One region of the Ruminococcus sp. AF20-12LB genome, then DNA from elsewhere that is predicted to be linked to it. Evidence: riboswitches for the same ligand, from Rfam matches in the RefSeq annotation. Region 1 holds a riboswitch; each other region holds the start of a gene.

Region 1 (5,381 bases):
ATCTGCGTACGCCGCTTTGTTCCATTTCAGGAAATGCAGATATGCTTCTCAGTAACAGTGACCGTCTGGATGAAGCTACAAAGTATCAGATTTACACGGACATTCATGATGATGCAGAGTGGCTGATCGGAGTTGTGGAAAACCTGCTTTCAATCACCAGGATCAATGATGGAAGATTGAAGTTTAAATTTACGGATCAGCTTTTGGATGAGGTAATAGCAGAGTCACTCCGACATATCAGCCGGAAACATGATGAGTATAAGATCGTGGCGGACTGTGAAGAACTTGTTCTTACACGTATGGACGTGCATCTTATTATACAGGTTCTGGTAAATTTGATCGATAATGCGATAAAATATACGCCGTCAGGCTCTGTCATCAGCATTCGGGGGGTTAAAAAAGCCGGGAAAGCACAGATAAGCGTGGAAGATAACGGCCCCGGAATTCCGGATGAAATGAAGCCACATATTTTTGAGATGTTTTATACAGGAAAAACAACCGTTGCAGACAGCCAACGGAGTCTGGGGCTTGGCCTGGCACTTTGCCGCTCTATCATAGAAGCTCACGATGGAACCCTGGTTCTTTCGGATCATGCTCCGCATGGATGTAATTTTACTTTTACTTTACCATTAAGCGAGGTGACATTAAATGAATAAGACATTAATTCTGGTGGTTGAGGATGACAGACCCATACGGAACCTGATCGTTACCACATTAAAAACACATGACTATAAATATCTGGCTGCAGAAAATGGGGCTTCAGCCATTCTGGAGGCTTCATCACATAATCCGGATATCGTTCTTCTGGATCTTGGTCTTCCTGATATGGAAGGAGTAGAGGTAATAAAGAAAATCCGTACCTGGTCGAATATGCCTATTATCGTGATCAGTGCCAGAAGTGAAGATATGGACAAAATAGAGGCACTGGATGCGGGTGCAGATGATTATATCACAAAACCATTTTCAGTAGAAGAATTACTTGCGCGTATCCGTGTCAGTCAAAGGCGGCTTGCCATAACGCAGGCAGGAAAACAGCCGGAAACATCTGTTTTTGAAAATGGTGGATTAAAGATAGATTACACGGCTGGCTGCACATTCCTGAAGGATAGAGAACTGCATCTGACGCCCATTGAGTATAAGCTGCTCTGCCTTTTATCCCGTAATATTGGAAAAGTATTGACACATACATATATTACTCAGCAGATATGGGGACGCTGCTCGGAAAACGATGTTGCTTCTCTCAGGGTCTTTATGGCAACACTGCGGAAAAAACTGGAGCCTGAAAAAAACGGTGTACAATATATCCAGACACACATAGGAATCGGATATCGCATGCTCAGAATCGAGAAACCTGAGCAGGAAACGAACTCTTCTTTATGAAGTCGGAGGGGCTGACGGAAGCAGTCTGTTTCTGGGAGTGATCATTTATGCGGTTTGCTTATTGTTTGGTATCTTTGGGGTGAAAGCATATATTTCATCGCAGACAGTAGATACAGAAGTACTTGAGATGGGGGTCAGCTATCTGAGGATATGTTGCGTAATTTCTTTTGGTATTATTTTCTTTTCTCTATTTGAAAAGTTACTCCAGGCAACAGGCCGTTCTCTTTATTCCACAATTGGTCAGGTGGTTGGAGCGGTTGTAAATATCATCCTTGATCCGATCATGATCTACGGTATTGGACCTTGCCCGGAAATGGGAGTGAAAGGCGCAGCCTACGCAACTGTAATTGGACAGGTAGCATCAGCAGTATTACTGCTCATTTTTCATATCAAAGTGACATGCTCCCACCACTTAAATCTTACGATTTTGAAGTGGGGGCTTCCTGCTCGATTGCCCTTTAGGGCAAAGCTAAAACAGGCTATCCCCGCGTGTCCTGCGGTTTTGTTTTTTATGTTTATCCGGTTACGGATTTTTTTCTTGTGCCGTCAGGCACATTCTTTATAGATCCTTTTTCCTTCTTCCCGGATGTTGACTGCTGCATTCACATCCCGGTCCATCCTGTTTCCACATTCACAGACATACATTCTATCCGACAATGCTAGTTCCTTTTTCTTATGTCCGCATACACTGCAGATCTTGCTGGATGCAAAATAACGGTCTACTTTTATAAGATGTTTTCCGCGCTCTTCCAGCTTGTATCCAAGCATGGACAGAAACTGCCCGTACCCGTTATCCTGCACGCCTTTCCCAAGATGCAGGCCTCCGGACATTCCCTTCAGGTTCAGATCTTCCACGCATACTGCATCATATCTTTCAGCAAGCTCCCTGCTGAGCTTATGCTGGAAATCTTTTCTCTGGTTCTTTATCTTTTCATGACATAAAGCTACCCGTTTCTTCTGTTTCTGATAGTTCCGGCTTCCTTTTTCACAGTGGGAGAGCTTTCTCTGTTCCCTTGCAAGTTTTTTCTCTGCTTTTCTGTAAAACATAGGATACCCAGCTCTTTCTCCTGTAGAAAATACACACATTCCCTGCATGGCAAAATCGATCCCAAGAAATCTCTCTGCCGGTCTTTTTTCCACGGTTTGGTTCTCACAGCAGAACAAAAGACTTGCAAAATATTTCCCGGATGGCTCACGGCTCACAGTTACGGATCTCAGCTTCCAGTCTGACGGAATCTGCCGGTGGAGTTTTATCTTTATGGCAGCCATCTTCGGAAGCTTCAGATGGCTATCCTGCAAAAGGATATTCCCGTTTACTGCATTGGTCGTATACGAATTTCTTGTATGCTTCTTTGATTTATAACGTGGAAATCCGCAGGATGGTTCCCGGAAGAACTTCCGGAACGCACTTTCCAGATGCAGCTGCACATTCGCCAGGGCAAGGGAGTCTACCTCCTTCAGCCAGGGATATTCCTTCTTATATCCGGCCGGTGTGTTCCGGAGCATCTTTTTTTCTTTCTGGTAATAGCTGATCTTGTCCGCGAGCATCTGGTTATAGATAAAGCGGCTGCAGCCGATTGTTTTCTCTATCTGGACTTTCTGCTCTTTATTTGGATAGATCCTTATTTTTACGGCGCGGTTCATTCTTCTCACCTTCTGTATTTTATAACCATCACCAGGTGATAGTATAGTAGAAATACTGAATGGGAATTATTGTCTAATTCCATTATATTTATCATTCATTTTCTTTTATCGACTGATATGTATTTATGAACTAATTGTTCTTTTTTAGTATACTACATCAGGGGATGGAGAACAAGTGTTTCTTTTGTACTATAGGGATTTTTTGAGCAGATATGCCCAGATGTGCAATTCATCTCACCACCTGAAGAGGTGGGAGAATTCTTGCTACATTTGTTAAAAATGCAGAATGAAATGAAATTGACAGATGAAAGTTGGATCAGTTATCAGCAAGGAAAAGGTAATGAAGAGTATCAGAAGTATATGGAAGATCTGACAGAAGAGCGGGAGGAAGTTTTAAGGATATGGAATGATCTGAATACAAATGGGCAGGAAACAGTAATGTCAATGCTTCATTGACTTCAAAAGTAGAAGAACAGTTCGAGTATATGTATCGGCTGTTCTTTTTTGTTTTTCGGGTGCTAAAACGGTAAATTTTTCTTGTGTATAATTGAACGTTAAAGTATAATAAAATCAATTTTGGGCATAAGATTAAAGCTATAATAAGGAAATCGGCAAACCAGATGAAAGTCTGGGACGCAAAGCTACAGGGCCTGTAAAATGGCAGCCAGTTGCATGAAATGAGGTGCACTGTCTGTCTGACAGTGCTTTTTTAACGATGTTATTTCATAGACGTAACAATAATGATTTTATCAGGAAAGAATAAGGAAAATAAAAGTATGAAAAAGGTAAAAAGTTGTCTGACAGCAGTGGTGTCAGGTGTACTTGTAGCAACTGCTGTCTTGTCTGGATGTGGACAGTCAAAGAAAGAGGTATCTAAAAATGATGATCATCTTACCGTTTATCTATGGGAAAATCGTTTGATGAAAAATATTGCACCCTATATCCATGAACAGTTCCCAGATCAGGATATTGAATTTATTATTGGTAACAATGATACTGATTTATACAGTTATTTTAAAGAACATGATGAATTACCGGATATCATAACAGTACGTCGATTCTCTGGAACAGATGCACAGGACTTACAGCCTTATCTTATGGATTTTGCTTCTTATGATGTTGTTTCCAAGTACTATTCTTATGCGGTGCAATATTATAAGAATGCGGAGGATGAAATCCAGTGGCTGCCAATCTGTGGTATTCCGCAGACGATCATTGCCAACAAAACACTGTTTGATCAGTATGGCGTAAAGATTCCAGAAAATTATGAGGAATATGTACAGGCCTGTCAGCAGTTTTATGATAATGGCATAAAACCGTATTCCATGGATATTGGTGAAGACTGGTCTAATAATGAAATCATCCAGGCAGCGGCAATCGGTGAGTTTACAAGCCTGGATGGTATTGAATGGCGAAACGGTGCAGAGACTGCAGCGGATGAAGTAAAGTTTGATGATACATTATGGAAACGTATTTTTTCAGAAACCAGTCAGTTTCTTAAGGACTCGCACTTTGGTAAAGAAGATATCAATATTGACATCAATACAGGAACCCAGATGTTTGTCGAGGGAAAATCAGCAATGTTTCATGGACATCCGACGGTTATGCAGCAGCTGCAGAAACAGATGGATGCGGATCTGATCCGTATTCCTTACTTTTCACAGACATCGGATGAATCCTATGTGTACATGACTCCGTCCTTAAACATTGCATTTAACAAAAACCTGGAAAAAGACCGGGAGAAACTGGATACTGCACTGGATGTGCTGGATTGTATGATTTCAGAAGAGGGGCAAAAGCTGATTGCGGATGGAAGCGGTGTTATTTCATTGAATACAGATGTTCCAACCATGATGCAGGATGTGCCTGGACTGGAAGAGGAAATTAATAATAATGCTGTTTATATCCGGTATTCCGCTCAAAAATCATTTGATGCAAGTCTTGAGGCTGTTCACGGATTACTGTCAGGAGAAATGGATGAAACACAGGCTTATGATACTTTTCGCAGTGCAATAAATCGTAAAGATCCAGAAGAAAAAGCAACGGTGAATTTTGAAAATGAATATTCCATTTCACTGAACGATAGAAATGGCCGTGATGCAGCATCTTCCATTTTAACTACGATCAGAGAAGAAAATGATGCACAGCTGGCGCTGGCACCATATTATTATTTCACTTCCTCTATGTACAAAGGAGAATGCACCAGCAGCCGGGTTGGCATGATGACAGCGAAGAGTTCAGATACAGCATTATATGTTGCAAAAATCAATGGTAAACAGGTTTGTGAACTCGTGGAAAATTATCTCGCCGATGCGGATGAGAATTTTTACGTAACCAATAAATACGAATTACCAATT
Region 2 (5,381 bases), on a different contig from region 1:
AAATGAATTATACACAGAATGAAAAGATTGAGCAAGTAACAGATTCAACAATGGTTGTCGGAGTTGATATCGGAAGCCAGATACATTATGCAAGAGCTTTTGATAACAGAGGACGCGAACTTACAAAACGTATTTTTTTTTCATAACGATCTGGAAGGGTTCAATTTTTTCAACCTTTGGGTAGAGACACTTAAGACTGAGAATAAAAAGACTGCAGTTCTGATCGGCTGCGAGCCAACAGGTCATTACTGGTTTGCGTTTGCGAAGTATGTAAATGATCATCAGAAAAGATTAGTAATGGTCAATCCATTCTCGGTTAAGAAGATCAAGGAACTTGATGATAACAGTCCAAAGAAAACAGATTCAAAAGATCCAAAAACAATCGCAAAACTAGTTGTGGATGGGAGATATTCAATCCCATACATGCCAGAAGGCATTTATGCCGAAATAAGAGACCTGGTATACAGCCGTGACAGGATCATGAAGCAGCACAACATATCTGCAAACAGGATCCAGAGATGGCTTGCAATACATTTCCCGGAATATCTGGGATTATACACACGATTTGATGCAATAAGCGGCCTGGCAGTGCTTGAAAAAGCACCATTGCCAAAAGATGTGATCGCGCTTGGAGTAAATGGGATCCGAAAGATCTGGCATGATAAAAAGATGCGTGGCAGAGGAGTTACTGAAGATAGGGCAAAGACCCTGGTTGAAGCTGCGCACAACAGTGTTGGACTTGACGGAGGGATTGGAACAAAAAGTGAATTATATATGCTGCTTGAAGAGCATCGCTTATGGACTTCGCAGTTAGAATCCGTCAATAAAGTACTTGAGGAAATGATCCTAAAAGTACCACATGTGGAGAAGTTACTCGCCATTAAAGGAGTAGGGAGCATCACAATAGCAGGATTCATAGCTGAGGTAGGTGATATCAGACGCTTTGATTCACCGAAACAGATCCAGAAGTATGCAGGACTGGAACTGGTAGAAAACAGTTCAGGAAAGCATAAAGGAAGGACGAGGATCAGCAAACGCGGGAGAAGGAAACTCAGAAAGATCCTGTATCAGGTAAGGGTACCGCTGCTTGCAAGGAACAAGGAGTTCCGTGAAATCTATGATTACTATGTAACCCGTGTAAAGAATCCGCTGAAACGAAGGCAGGCAATGGTTGCCGTCAGCTGTAAGTTGATCCGAGTGTTTTATGCGGTATTAACGAAAGGTGTGGAGTATGACAGATTTAAAATGATGTCAGATATCCACCGAAAAAGCGACATAATAGCTGCCTGAGCAAAAAGTACTGTAAACAGGAAAGCGTCCGCCATCAATGGTGCTGTGAAACAGGAATGCAAAATATATAAGACAAAGTAGAGCCAGTAGCTGCATTGACATTTTCTATAGGGCAACGACCCTGCTAAAGGAGCATGAGCAGCACCCAACTATGGATAAGCAGAACGAAGGGATTTAGGATCCGTCAGAGGATGGTGATCCTGGTAGACATGAGAGGTTAGTTACTGTAGGTGGATTTAGGAAACAGGAAGGCCTTCATAAGAAGAAATAAAGACGTTTTATTTCTTGTACCTAAAATCATCAGAAATGGACTCCATGAAGTCACTTCATATCCAGAAAACTCTATTTTGGAGATATATGTAACTTATTAACTGTTCAGCAAAGTCAGTAAAATCAAGGATTTTTGTTGAACATGCACTAAAAAGAATAGAGAGGTTCTCACCCACTGCTTATTGCTTTTCGCAACCTCCACAGGGGAGTTACTTGATTCGGTTAAAATATATGTAAATTTTCCACCAAAATATTATTGACGTAAGAAAAACCACATGGTATTTTATTTTTGGAAAAAATGAAAATTATTTTAAAGGCAAACCTGTTGAAAGGCAGGGTCGCAAAGCCAGAAGGGACTAAAGTCAGAAAGCTTGACCATGTCAGCCGGTTGCCACTGTTTCCATATCATCATAATATATGGAAAAGATGTTTGAACAGAAGAGATTCCGATACCTTTTATACTATATAGATGTGTGATTTTAAAGAATATAGTAGGGACACTGGCAGATTTTGGCAGATGTCCTTTTTGTATGCAAAAATGGGTAACAAAACTAGCAGGGACAGGTTTTCTGTATACAGATAAAAGCAGGATGAAGAAGGCATAAGACGGAGAGAGGACTTTTATAAAATGAAAAATTATGAAGACAAAATATATTCCTTAGGTGAGACTGTAACGGGGCAGACACAGGCCATGTCACAGGCCGTACAGAAAACACTGGAAAATAATGGCGGGGTAGGTATAATGACAGGATCTTATGACCAAAACCTGTCTATTTTGTCTGTGGATAATCTGCTGTTGCATAGTACAGGATATACATTCGATACTTTCATGGAACAGACAAAAGGCTCATTGAGAAACTTCTTTTATGACGAGGAAGATATACTGGAGCGAGACCGTTTTTTGCAGCTTCACGGAACAGGGGAAGCACAGATCCTTGCAGCAGACGGTACAGTGAATAATGTACGGCTTTGTAAAGAGGATGCGACAGATGAGGCGGGCAGACAGATCTGGGTTATGTCCGTACAGGTCAACTGGGATCATATAAATTTGGCACTGCTCAATGAGGCTATCTGTTCCGGCTTCTGGTATTTTGACTGTGACGAAAACAGTGAGATTGTGAATGCAAACTGGAGTCATGAATTTCGAAAAATGCTTGGCTATCATGACACCCTGGACTTTCCGAATAAACTGGAATCCTGGTCAGATCTTCTGCATCCACAGGATAAAGAAAGAGTAATGGTGCAGCTTCAGGCGGCAATTAAGGATAAGACGAACCAGATAAAATACCAGGTAGAGTATCGTATGAGAATGAAGGATAATCAATACCAGTGGTTTCGGGCATCGGCAGAAGTAATACGCCGTCTGGATGGTTCTGCCAGCAGGATTGCCGGGATTTTTATTAACATTGATGGGGAGAAAAAAGAAATCATGCAGGCACAAAAATCTGCTGCTTTCCACCGGGCTTTTACGAAAGCAGATTTGTGCGAGTATTATGTGAATCTGGAAGCGAATACTTTTGATACCTTTAAGGTTGAACCGTCCCTGATGACCGTCTTTGAACAGAGTCATACGTGGGATGAATTGATCCGGCATTTTGTGGATTCCTATGTTGTGGAGACAGATAAGAAGGCGGTATCCTCTTTTTACGACCGTGGTTATATTGCAGAAAGGCTGAAGGGGCTGGAAACCGAATTGGCTTTAGAGTGCCGTATCACTCTGAATGGAGAAGAACGATGGGTCCGCAATGTGGTCATACGTGGCGAAATAGAGGATTCAGAATATGCCATGATCTTTCTGCGTGATATCACAGAGACAAAGGTAGAGAGCGCACGGCATCTGCAGATGGCAGCAGATAATGCTTCCATGGAGCAGCTGATCCAGAGCATAGTGCGTCTGGTTGACCGCTTTGTTGTCTGTGATCTGGAAAATGACAGATATGAATTCTACAATCTGAATGGACAGATGATATATAAACCTCTGGGATTTTATCATGATTTTCAGATGCAGGTTCTTGAAAAATATAAGACACTGGAACCATTGGAAGCTATAGATATCCTGATAGCCCCGGATAATATTCGGAAAAAACTGAAAAGTGAAAATGATATTTATAAGTTTGAGTATTGCAGCCTGGATGAAAAGACTTATAAAATCGCTTCTTATATTCCCTTGGAATGGAAGAATGGAAAGCTGGAAAAGGTATTGCTGGCATCCATGGATGTGACACAGGAGAAGAAAGCAGAGATTGAATCCCGTCAGGCACTGAAAGAGGCTTACCGGTCCGCAGAAAATGCAAATCGTGCGAAAACAGAATTCCTTTCCAATATGTCCCATGATATCCGGACACCAATGAATGCGATTGTGGGTCTGACAGCAATCGCAGGAGCAAATGTTGAGAGCCAGGACAGAGTCATTGAATGCCTCGGCAAGATCACAGAATCAAGCCGCCATCTGCTGGGGCTGATCAATGAAGTATTGGATATGGCACGCATTGAAAGTGGAAAAATGACACTGGCACAGGAAGATTTCAATCTGTCAGAGCTGGTAGATAATCTTATTACACTTACGAAACCGGTGCTTGATGAACATAAACATAATTTTGATATACACATCAATCATATTGAACATGAGGCTGTCTGTGGTGACAGCTTGAGGATTCAGCAGGTATTTGTGAATCTGATGAGTAATGCGATCAAGTATACACCGGATGGCGGGAATATTATTTTTTCCATAGAGGAAAAGCCAAATGGATTTTCAGAACTTGGATGCTATGAATTTACGATTGAGGATAATGGGATCGGTATGTCACCGGAATTCCAGAAAATCATGTTTGAGCCGTTCAGCCGCGCGGATGACCACCGGACAACCAGAGTCCAGGGAACTGGTCTGGGAATGGCAATCAGCAGAAATATTGTGAACCTGATGAATGGCACTATTAAAGTGGACAGTACCTTGCACAAGGGAACTAAAATCACAGTAACAATTTATCTGGAGCTTCAGGAAAAAGAAAAAGAACAGGACAGAGATCTGATGAATCTGCCGGTCCTGGTTGTGGATGATGATAGGACATGCTGTGAAAGTACAGTTGCAACATTAAAGGAAATCGGTATTATGGGTGAATGGGTTCTCTCTGGCAGGGAAGCAGTTGAGCGCTGTTATGCACGGCATGAGTTGAAAGATGATTACTTTGCTGTTATTTTAGACTGGAAGATGCCGGAGATGGATGGTATAGAAACTGCCAGACAGATCCGGAAACGGATAGGAAAAGAGCTCCCCATCATTGTACTGACATCCTATGAATTCAGCGAAATTGAAGAAGAAGCAAAGGCTGCAGGTGTAGATGCTTTTATTGCAAAACCGCTGTTCCGTTCCAGGCTGACGGCAACACTGCGGCAGTTTACTTCAGGAAGAAAAGAAAAAACAGCAAGAAATTATCTGGAGAAGCTGTCAGAATCAGACTACACGGGAAAAAGGATTCTGCTGGTTGAGGATAATGAGTTGAACAGAGAAATTGCTGGTGAAATTTTGCAGATGACAGGTGCAAAAGTGGAAACGGCAGAAAATGGGAAAATTGCAGTTGAAAAAGTGGAAGCTTCTCCGGAAGGATTGTATGATCTTGTTTTTATGGATATCCAAATGCCTGTCATGAATGGTTATGAGGCAACTGCAGCAATCAGGAGCCTTCCGGGTGAAAAGGGAAAACTGCCTATTGTTGCCATGACTGCCAATGCTTTTGCAGAAGATGTACAGCTGGCCAAAAATACAGGCATGAATGGACATATCGCGAAACCGCTGGATATGAATAAGCTGAATGATGTTCTGG
Region 3 (5,381 bases), on a different contig from region 1:
ATAATATCCGGCAATCCATCGTTTTCCTTAAGGAACTTGTAGAAATCCAGATCATTATTCCCTACTACAAATTCAACATTGATATCCGGGAGCTGTTCCTGGATATATGGTGCATATTTTTCATACAGGTTTGTGCTCCACAAATACACCGTGATCGTATCTGCATCTTCTTTTTCCGCGCTCTTCCCGCCACAGCCTGACAAAAGTGATATAACTGCCACCATCACCAGGAACACCGGCAAAACTTTGTTCCATTTTTTCTTTTTCATTGGGATCCTCCTTCTGAGCCTCCTTTGCATTTTTCTATTTTACAATATTAAAATATCCAACGACCCCGATATATCCATCCTTCTTTAAAGGCGACCACAATGTATGCAACTTCAGTTTATACATTTGGCGGACATTCTCCACCGTTGCTTTTATCTGCACAGAGATTTCTTTATTTTGTACAGATGTCTGATGTAATAAAGCCTGAATATGATGAACATCTTCTTCATTTACTCCGAATTCTTTGAACAGATTGAAATTCGGATTATTTCTCTGACATAATATCTGCTGCTTTCCGTTTAATATAGTCAGCTGACCTGAAATTGTATTGTACTCAATTGAATTCATGCCACTGTTCGATTTGAAGAAATCGAGTTTTTCCTTCATGACCCTGACAACATTCTGTGAATAATTATGATTCGGTAAAGATCTGTCGCTGAGTATCTCATTTGAAAGTCTCTGTACTTCATGGTAATAGCTAGTATCATCCATCTCTTTATCAATCATTTTTGAAAGCTGAAGACTCAGTTCTTTCAGACACATAAGGAGGATGGGGTTAAATTGTCCACATTGCCCATCCAGGATCATTTGAATCGCTGTGTCATGATCAAATGCTTTCTTATAACATCTTTCACTTGTAAGTGCGTCATAAACATCGACAATCGACACCACCTGTGCGGAGATTGGTATTTCTTCTCCTTTCAGGCCATCCGGATAGCCTTTTCCATCCCATCTTTCATGATGCCATCTGCAGATTTCCCATGAAGCACGTACCAATGAATTGTCTTTTGGGAAATGCATATCCCGGATCATATCTGCACCAAGCTCACTATGAGTTTTCATAATCTTGAATTCTTCATCGGTAAGTCTGCCGGGTTTGTTCAGAATTTCTTCCGAAATACGGATCTTACCAATATCATGAAGAGAAGATGCTGTTGTGATCAAAGAAATATCTGCCTCTGTCATAGGATAAGCATCTGTTATTTTTACCAGTTGTCTCAGCATCATTTCCGTTGCTGTTTTAATATGCAGGATGTGTTCTCTGCTCTCACTGTTACGTGATCCCAATACATTACTCAGAATCCGGATCATAATATTATTATTTTCTTCTTTTTCGTAAACCTGATCATAAACCACATTGATCAGATGCTTTTGCTTCATATAGAGTCCAAGGGTATTCTGAACTCTTTTCTTTACAATCACAGAATCAAACGGTCGTGTGATATAATCCGTGATTCCCAGCTCATATGCCTTACGCATCGTATCAACAGCATCTTCAGAAGATATCATGATTACCGGAGTTTCATCTATACACCGACTTTGGTTCATCCATTTCAGAACTTCAAAACCATTCATCTGTGGCATATTGATATCTAAAAGCATCAGATCGATTCCCGGATTTTCTCCCATAATCTGAATTGCCTGATTTCCATTTTCAGCTTCCAGGTAATTATAAGTTTCTCTGAGAATCTCCTTCAACATATCCCTGTTAAATTCTGAATCGTCTACGATCAGGATCTTTTGTCTTTTATCCATATTTTTTATTTCCTTTATCCATGTGGGTTTTATGATATTCCGGACACCCGGTCAAAAACAGAAAGTCGTGTCGCATCACTTAATTCGACAGTCCCTTCTTTATTTCTTCAATCATCATTTCATATACTTCTGTTACTTTTTCCATTGCCTCCGATATCCCCGGCTGCGCTCCGGTTCTATCTCTCAAAAGTTCTGTTAACTCATTACTAACCTCATACAGACGGTCAAAAGAAAGATTCTGACAAACCCCTTTCAATGTGTGTGCACTGCGGAAAGCATCTTCATAATTTCTATTCTTCAATGCCAGTTTTAACTGCGGGTAACTCTGATCCTCAAGGAACTTTAATGTAAATTTCCGAATCAGTGCTTCGCTTCGAAGGCGTCCTAAAACATCTTCATAATTTCCTCCGATAGCTTCATAGCATTCCTGTATTGTCATAATTTTGTCCTCCTATTATGTTTCACTGCTTATTTATCATTGCTACATCAATTACATTCCACCAATTTATGAATTACTTTTATCAGTAATCCCAGATCAACAGGCTTAACAATATGTTCATCCATCCCTGCTTTTTTTGCTCTTATTCTGTCCTCCGTGAATGCATTTGCTGTCATTGCAATGATCGGTATTGTCTTTGCAACTTCATAACCATTCATTACCGGCATCATAATGTCCATAAGAATGACTTTCGATCACAGCGGATATTCGCAATCCGCTTCGCTGCTTGTTCATAACCGAATAACACCATAAAAAAGCACCGTCTCACAGACAGTGCACGTCATTTCATGCAACTGGCTGCCATTTTACAGGCCCTGTAGCTTTGCGTCCCAGATTTTCATCTGGTTTGCCGATCATCCTTATTATAGCTTTTACACGTATACCAAAAAACTGGTCTTATTATACTATAGCGCTCTACTGTACACAAGAAAAATATTACCGTTTCAACACCTGAAAACAAAAAAGGAGTGCACTCCAGAACAGAGAAAAATACTTTATCCCCACGAAAAAAATCCCCGCTGTCTGACTGAAATCAGACAACAGGGATTTTTTATCAAATCATCAGATTGCTGCGATCACTTCTACCTCGCAGAGAACGTTCTTTGGCAGTGTCTTGACTGCAACACAGGAACGTGCAGGTTTGTTTACGAAATATTTGGCATATACTTCATTAAATGCCGCAAAATCGTTCATATCTGCAAGGAAGCATACTGTCTTGACTGCATTCTCATAGCTGGAACCGGCAGCTTCCAGAACTGCTCCGAGATTCTTCATAACACGGTCAGCCTGCTCCTCGATGGTTGTTCCAACTACCTCTCCAGTTGCCGGATTCACCGGGATCTGACCGGATGTGTAAAGCGTATCTCCATGGATGATAGCCTGGGAGTATGGTCCGATTGCTGCAGGTGCTTTGTCTGTATGTACTGTCTTCATAATAGAATTCTCCTTTCATGAACATTTCGGATACTTCTCTGTCGGAAATATCCATCAGGATCTTACTCAGCTGTTTTTTATTCTAACTCACAGATCACCCCTGGTCAAGGTCCATATTCAGATAATTATAAACAATACCGGAAATATCCCGGATATGCGAAACTGCGTCCCCAGGTTTACAGTCTTCTGACATCACACAGAGGATATATGTAGTCTTTTCTCCATATACAATGGCGATATCATGCTGGTCCGTATCCGTTTCTCCAGTCTTATTTGCAATTTCCACGGACGCAGATATCCCGCTGGGGATCTTAGTAGTAACCTGCTGGTTCAGAAGCAGATTACGCATAGCCTCCGAAGCTTCTTTCGATACACATTCTCCTTTATAGATCCGGAAAAGAAGCTCTGCGCAGTCTTTTACGGAAGTGGTGTTCCTGCCGCCGAGGCCGACGTCCTTTGAAGAGGACGGGCTTAAGATGTGCTGAACGGAAGTATCTGCAAATTTCTGTTCCGCAAGAAATCCATTTACAGCCTGCGCTCCGTCCTTAAAAACACCCGATGCTGTCTGCAGACGTACCAGCTCATTAAAGGATTCATTGTCACTGACTGTGATCATATTCCAGAGAAGATCATTGACCTTTGTGGATACGGACGGATCTGTAACATCTTTTTTCATTTTTGCCGCTTCGCTCTGAAGGACTGTATCCATGTTGGCATAGGTCTGGGCCATGACAAACACTTTGATCAGACTGGCTGAGTACAGCGACTGGCTGTTCTGTTCAAACTCCTGACCACTGGTCAGATCCTTTACATAAACGCTCCATGTACCCTCATAGGTTCCAAGAAGATCCGCAAGCCGTTTCTCAAGGCCATCCATTCCCAGATCTTTAGTCTCGACTTTTCCGGATGCATCAACGGAAAATCCCTCCGGAGTCTCTCCCTCTTCCTGGAGCAGAACGCCGTTTTCTCCGCCAAAATAATAATATCCGTCAAACATCTGTCCTGCAGCATTCATTTCCAGATAATGGATACCCGGATCCGTAACCATTTTTCCATATTCATCAAAATAATACAGCCCGTTGTACGTTGTTTTGTCCACCACCAGATTATCCATATAACGTACCTGTGGAGAGGCGCTGAGTTTTCCCAGATTGTTTACCATATAACAGCCGTCAAAAGAAACTTCCGCACCGCTGCCGTCTTTTGCCGGCGCCTTCAGATCGGTGATCTGGACCATATGCGAGTTTCCCGCTGTAAACTTACCGCTTTCGTCGTGATAATAATATCCATCAAAAACCGTTCCGTCGATCTCAAAATGATCAAAATAATACACTGCCGGAGTATTTTCTTTGGTTCCATCTTCATTCAGGCAGTAAAAGCCATTGCTTTTCAGAATATATTTCCCGCTTTCACCGGGAATTGGAAGTATCTGGGACTCCTCCGTAACAGAACCAAGGCTTCCCTGTGCCGTCTGCTGCACTGTTGTCGCAAAAACCGGCTGTGCGAGCATCACTGTGCTCAGACAAAATGCCAATACTTTATATATTTTTTTTCGTCTCATATACTTCTTTCACTTTTCTTATGATCCTGTTTTACAGTTTCCTGTCCTGATCCGGCATCCACGCATTCCTCCGGTGATTTTCCAGATAAAGACTCTATAAGTATATCGGATTTCTCCGTTCTGTCAAGTAAACCTCTTCCAGAATGTCTCCACTGCGCCTTCTACCGTATCCAGCCTGCAGCCTGTACGGTCCTGCCATTCCCGGGGAAAGATTTCCTGGTAATCCCGGTCCCAGAAGCGGTCATCCAGAAGCAATATCACGCCTTTATCCTCTTTTGTGCGGATCACGCGCCCGGCGGCCTGAAGCACCTTGTTCATACCCGGATAGCGATATGCATAATCAAAACCACAGTGATTCTTTTTATCGTAATACTCTTTCAGGATCTCACGCTGACTGCCGATCTGGGGAAGTCCGGTTCCTACGATCACTGCCCCGATCAGACTTTCCCCTGTCAGATCAACACCCTCGGAAAAAATCCCTCCAAGGACACAGAACCCTACCAGGGTACCTTCCCGTTCCTGAAATTCCTCCAAAAATCCTTCCCGTTCCTTTTCTGTCATATCCGGTGTCTGACACACGCAGCG
Region 4 (5,381 bases), on a different contig from region 1:
TGCCGCCTTGTGTCCATTCTCATAAGCTATATGGGACGCTCTGATTTCTCTGTGTTGTCTGATATGCAGATCAGAACGTTACGGGCTTATTGTATTCTAACAGTCAACGAATCAGAATATGGATTGTAGATTGTATACACAGCTGTTTTCTAGTTGTGTCATGCTGTCCTGGTATCCGTTCTGATGGTCTGGATGATAATAGGATACAGAAACGGTATACCCCGGTGGTTTACATTTCAGAGAAAAGGGCTTGTGACTGTATGGGGTGGATGTGTTCAATTTTCACGATACAGGTAAAATTTGAATGTTCCGAACGTCTGCTGCTATTATATCACTTTTCCATATATGGATATACCGCCTCACACATTACATTGGTGATTATTTGATGAGCTTGCATATCACATGGTTTTGCAAGATACAATAAAGATTGCAATTTTATAATTGTACCCCCAAATTTTCTTGCAAATAATTTTGAATATCGAAAACTTCTAATGCATCTCTACAATATGTTCGTAAAAATTCTATGCGTCCCAATGTATACGCAATAAAACGGGCAACTTCAACCCAAGATGTAATCGTTAATGGCTCTTTTAAAAGTGTTTCAAATAGTTCTATTTTATTCTTTTTTTCATCCAGTAAGTACTGCTTTAAATTTTTATGTTCCCTTTCCAGATATACTTTAGATGTATAAATATTTATTTCTGGATTTTCCGTAATATTTCTAAATTGTAATGCACACATCATTTCAAGTATTGTTGCATGATATTCATGATATATCAACGCATAATTTTCCTTATCTACTATACTGTTTTTCTTTAATAAGTAATGGTCATACACATGTGTAAATTCATGAAATGCTATTGATTTTGTTGATTTTTCTCCCAAAACATAATAGTTTAACTGATTCGCATGTACAATTTTATACTTTTTAGGATCTATATAACATCGTGGACTTTCAGTATCTATAAATGGCTCTATTTTTATATCTGGTAAATCTTTAACATTTACAAAATCTTTATATTCTTCATACCATAATTTAAAGTATTTCTGAGTTATTGTTTTTTGTTCTATATCAGAAATTTTCTTTATTTTTGTATTTGCATTAATCATCTCATTTATCCTCTTCTACTTATAATAAAAAGGGTAATCTGTTCAATCTATTTGCATACTTGATTTATATTTAGGATTTTGAAATTATAATTATCATATTTACGGTTTCCATTTATAACCGCATTTTTGGCATACATTCATAGGCGTTCCTGAACCTAAAAAGCCAGTAAATAAAGAATATCCTCTTGTGGTAGATCCAATTGAAGTTGAGCCACATTTCGGACATCTAACTTTTGGTTCTTCATAATCTTGAGAATTAGATGAAGAACTTAACATAAATGATTTAAATTCTCTGTCTAAAACTTCTTGATATAATTTGGAATCAAATTCTGGACTATCAACGACATACCTTTCTCGTAAATGAGTTTTAAATTCACGAAATTTATTTTTATCTCCTGTTCCAATTTTCATATATTCATCTAATGTAAAATTCGTATTTATTAAATGTTCACATCCACAATTTTTACATATTGGAGTTTCGTTAACTGAATAAGTTTCATCATTTCCACATTTAGGACACATATAATAAAATACTTGTGGTAAAAAATGCTCCGTTCCATTGGAATTGTACATATGTCCGCAGTAACTACACCTCATTACATTTTCTCCATATATTTCTGTCCAGCTTAATGTCTTTCTATTTTTACAATGTGGACATCTATCTTTTATATCCATAATATCACTCCTTTTGTAATTACCACTTGTACCCACAATTTAAGCATTCAAAAGTTTTTCTGACATTATTACTAAATAAACCAAACATCAATCCTCCACTTATCTTTTTACCTGTAGGAATTTTTCTAATGTTTGTAGAATTACATGTAGGGCAATGAAGTTTGTTTTTATTAGCTTCAAAATTCTTTCGTTTTTCTTTTTCCATTTTTTTAAGTTTTTTAGATGCTTTATATTCTTCTGCTATTAATGTATTATATAAATCAGAATCGAATACGTCACTGTTGATTGTATATTTTTCACGTAAATTTATTTTAAATTGTCTAAATGCTTTTGGAGATGAAGTACTTGCATTTTCATAATCTTCATCTGAAAACTCAGTTTTAATCATAGGTTCATAATGACAGTTCTTACAGATATGTTGATTATTTTCTGCATAGTTCCAACCCTTACCACATCTAGGACAAATGTAATATTGTCGTGGAGGTGCTATATATGGAGTACCGTCAGAGTTTGTATTCGCTCCACACATCACACACCAATAAATATTGTCTTCTTCATTAAAATATAATCCTTTTTTCCCGCATTTAGAACATTTTAATTTTTTATTCTTTTCCATCATTTTTGTTTCAACCTCCAAATAGAAAGTAGGTGTTTAAAATAAAAAATGCAAATCTATGTTTGACTGGTTAGTATATCCAATTTCAAAACATCATAAACCTAAAGAAGAATATATAAAAATTAAAAGAAAAATGTTAGAGTTAAAACAACAACAGGAACTTTTTTCTGATTAAGTAAATAATTCTTCTACCGAATATGAAAAATCATATTGGCGCATATATTCAACAATGAGTATTGAAAATCGTAGACAATTGGATCAAATCTACCATTTGTATCCGCAGTTTTTACAGTGAAATGTTTTTCTTATGTTATTGCTAAATATTCCAAATAAAAATCCACCAGTAATTTTAGATGCAGTTGATATTTTCTCTATATTAGTACTTCCACATGTAGGACATTTTGGGATATTTCTGTTTGACGCAATTTCTTGTTGTTTTTGATCGTATTCCACCTTTTCTTGCTCGATAGTTTTTCCTGTTTCGATCATTCGATTTAATTCTTTTTCTTTTTCATCTTGTATATTCTCATTGTATTTTTCAGAATTAAAATCAGGATTATTAGTAACAAATGATTCACGAAGTTTTTGGTCTATTTCTTTTTGACGGCAAGCTACACACGCTTCGCCATAAGTATAGCCTGTCATTTTTGTATTAACCATATCCCTTCCGCATTTTCGGCATTTCATTTGTGGATTATCAGGATCATATCCATCACTAAGAGCAATAAATCCACAAGAAGGACATATCATTACTCTTTGCTCATATGCTGTTGGTTCAATAATAGGATTACCGTTATAATCAATGTTTTTACCACAATACGGGCATCTATAATACCCTGATTTATCTTGCATTGATTCTTTTCTTCCGCAATGCGGACATTTTATTCTCATCATAAGATTACCTCAAATATGGAATAGTATACATATACTCCCTAGTATTATAAATGTCACTTATAATTGCAATAACTATCTATTCAACAATATCATACCCCTCAAAATTGTACCCTGTAGTTATAAGCATATAAATCCCTCCCCAATATAAAAAAACACTGCTCCATCGTAAAGCAATGCCTTAATCATCCAAATTGCAACTGGCTGTCATACATCTGCTTAGACCCTATAGTTTTGCGCCGCCAGATTTCTCTGGGTTTGCCGTATTCTATTTCACACTTTTTTCACAATTTCTTATATGCTCCATTATATTCGTCATTGCGAAGATATTCAAGAGTAAAAAGATATTTTATGGTTATTCTATCAAGAAAAAAGAAGGATAACTAATGATTGATTACTCTCCCTTCTGGGAAACGCTCAAGAATTCAAATGAAAATTGGTATACACTGACAAATAAACATCACCTATCACATAGTACCATGCACCGTCTAAAACACAATAAGGATATTTCCATGCGTACTGTTAATGATTTATGCCGTATCCTTAATTGTCAGATACAGGATATTTGTGTATATGTCCCATCCGATGACGATCAGCCATTATAATCCTTATATTCTATACGACATAAATTCTATTTCCTCGCTATGAAAATGTAAAAAAATAGGCATACCAAGGATTATTTTCCCTGATATGCCTATAATTATCTCAATATGGCTCTACTCGCACCGTAAGCAGTTTCTCATATATGTATTCTGGTATTTTGTCTCTATATTTCGACACTGTGACTGCAATATCACATTCCTTGAACTTCTTATAATCTGCAAAAGCTTCATCTATTGTGTTCCGATATGGTAAATCAATTATATCTTCTGTGCCAAAATAAGTAATCTGTCCGTAATATTTATTGACTTTACCATTATATCTTACACCAAGAGGAAGTACATTATCTGGGGTTTCTCCATCCTTATAATGCTTTTTGCTGTTAGCAAGCAATGTATTTAATCCTTGTGGCAGAATACAAATTGTCTCTGGAGAATACACCTTACTACCATTACCAAATAAATCCTTGTCTACAGCCATTGATTCGCCTGGTACTTCATAATATAATTCCAAGTATCTTTTGACAAATAACTGCGGATCATCTTTCCATTCTTGACACATTTCAACATCATCATAACACTTGTGTGCACTGCTACTGTTATCTTCTCCTTTACATCGACTGGAAATTGACCCATATGCAGACATAGCTTGACTTTTGGCATTGTTGACATACTCAATATATTCCTGCTCATAGCCTAATTCCTGCCATGTAATCTTACCTGCTTTCAGATTTCTAAAATCAGATTCGGAAACATAAATCAGATCCTTATACCAGTTATTTGTAAAGTCACCACTTTTATGCCATATCTTATGTCTGAATTTATACGGTTTCAGAAAACTTCTTGCTACTAATTCTTCAGGGCTAGTTTCTCTCTTCCAAGTTTCAATTATCGTTTTCCCAGTCTTTTTCCCTCTAACTTTTTCTTCTATTCGTTCTATCTCATAAACAGTATAATGGCATTGCCCCTGTTTGTGCTCATAAAATTTATTCTTATTTGGGTTTCTGTGGTTATTTACGCATCTTCCGTAATTAGAAATCCAATAGTTTTCTGTCTGCGGTATTCTTACAAATACTTCAAACGCACTGATTAATTTATATTTAATTGGATATTCTACAGGTATCATATCTGTTAGTGGTATCTCTGCCAGATTTTTATTCTCATTAAGAATATATTGCATTTTCATTTCTGTATTGTTTAATTCCATTATTTCTCTAATCCTTTCCCATCAGTAATATTTTCAACAGCAGTAGTTGTCCTGTCAGTCATTGGACACCACTTTGGACTTGTTTCTGGTAGAACATCTTCATCCAGCTTACCTATGAAATCTTTTCTATTTTCATGGTCACAATAATACATTCTCTTATTAACAGCGTAACATTTTACATATTTACAATCTTTACATCTCATTCTTCTTCTCCTTCTTCGTATTCATCATCTTGATTATTTGCTTCTTCTTTGAGGTAATCTCCATACGCTTCGCAAGCACG

Evidence for each region. A riboswitch is a leader RNA that binds a small molecule or an ion and turns the genes downstream of it on or off. The one in region 1 is predicted to bind cyclic di-GMP.
Region 2: it holds a riboswitch for cyclic di-GMP, as region 1 does, so the genes downstream of both, DWX61_RS06740 (hybrid sensor histidine kinase/response regulator) here and DWX61_RS09260 (ABC transporter substrate-binding protein) in region 1, are expected to answer to the same signal.
Region 3: it holds a riboswitch for cyclic di-GMP, as region 1 does, so the genes downstream of both, DWX61_RS16280 (response regulator) here and DWX61_RS09260 (ABC transporter substrate-binding protein) in region 1, are expected to answer to the same signal.
Region 4: it holds a riboswitch for cyclic di-GMP, as region 1 does, so the genes downstream of both, DWX61_RS12160 (primosomal protein N') here and DWX61_RS09260 (ABC transporter substrate-binding protein) in region 1, are expected to answer to the same signal.

Annotation. Positions count from the first base shown of each region.
Region 1 is NZ_QUGH01000006.1:36,207-41,587, reverse strand. It holds gene DWX61_RS09285 (ATP-binding protein) at 1-656, shown strand, start outside; gene DWX61_RS09280 (response regulator) at 649-1,380, shown strand; gene DWX61_RS09275 (MATE family efflux transporter) at 1,328-1,945, shown strand; gene DWX61_RS09270 (RNA-guided endonuclease TnpB family protein) at 1,927-3,024, opposite strand; partial or broken gene DWX61_RS09265 (IS200/IS605 family transposase) at 3,033-3,107, opposite strand; gene DWX61_RS18945 (hypothetical protein) at 3,316-3,480, shown strand; cyclic di-GMP riboswitch class I at 3,625-3,700, shown strand; gene DWX61_RS09260 (ABC transporter substrate-binding protein) at 3,801-5,381, shown strand, end outside.
Region 2 is NZ_QUGH01000004.1:133,447-138,827, forward strand. It holds gene DWX61_RS06735 (IS110 family RNA-guided transposase) at 88-1,290, shown strand; cyclic di-GMP riboswitch class I at 1,866-1,956, shown strand; gene DWX61_RS06740 (hybrid sensor histidine kinase/response regulator) at 2,189-5,381, shown strand, end outside.
Region 3 is NZ_QUGH01000016.1:27,457-32,837, reverse strand. It holds gene DWX61_RS16295 (ABC transporter substrate-binding protein) at 1-269, opposite strand, end outside; gene DWX61_RS16290 (response regulator) at 304-1,803, opposite strand; gene DWX61_RS16285 (Hpt domain-containing protein) at 1,883-2,242, opposite strand; gene DWX61_RS16280 (response regulator) at 2,290-2,481, opposite strand; cyclic di-GMP riboswitch class I at 2,588-2,663, opposite strand; gene DWX61_RS16275 (RidA family protein) at 2,864-3,235, opposite strand; gene DWX61_RS16270 (serine hydrolase) at 3,330-4,796, opposite strand; gene DWX61_RS16265 (ATP-dependent DNA helicase) at 4,920-5,381, opposite strand, start outside.
Region 4 is NZ_QUGH01000009.1:81,822-87,202, forward strand. It holds gene DWX61_RS12150 (hypothetical protein) at 436-1,110, opposite strand; gene DWX61_RS18795 (hypothetical protein) at 1,210-1,785, opposite strand; gene DWX61_RS12155 (hypothetical protein) at 1,805-2,404, opposite strand; gene DWX61_RS12160 (primosomal protein N') at 2,666-3,295, opposite strand; cyclic di-GMP riboswitch class I at 3,485-3,565, opposite strand; gene DWX61_RS12165 (helix-turn-helix domain-containing protein) at 3,679-3,897, shown strand; gene DWX61_RS12170 (hypothetical protein) at 3,998-5,098, opposite strand; gene DWX61_RS12175 (hypothetical protein) at 5,098-5,301, opposite strand; gene DWX61_RS12180 (HU family DNA-binding protein) at 5,298-5,381, opposite strand, start outside.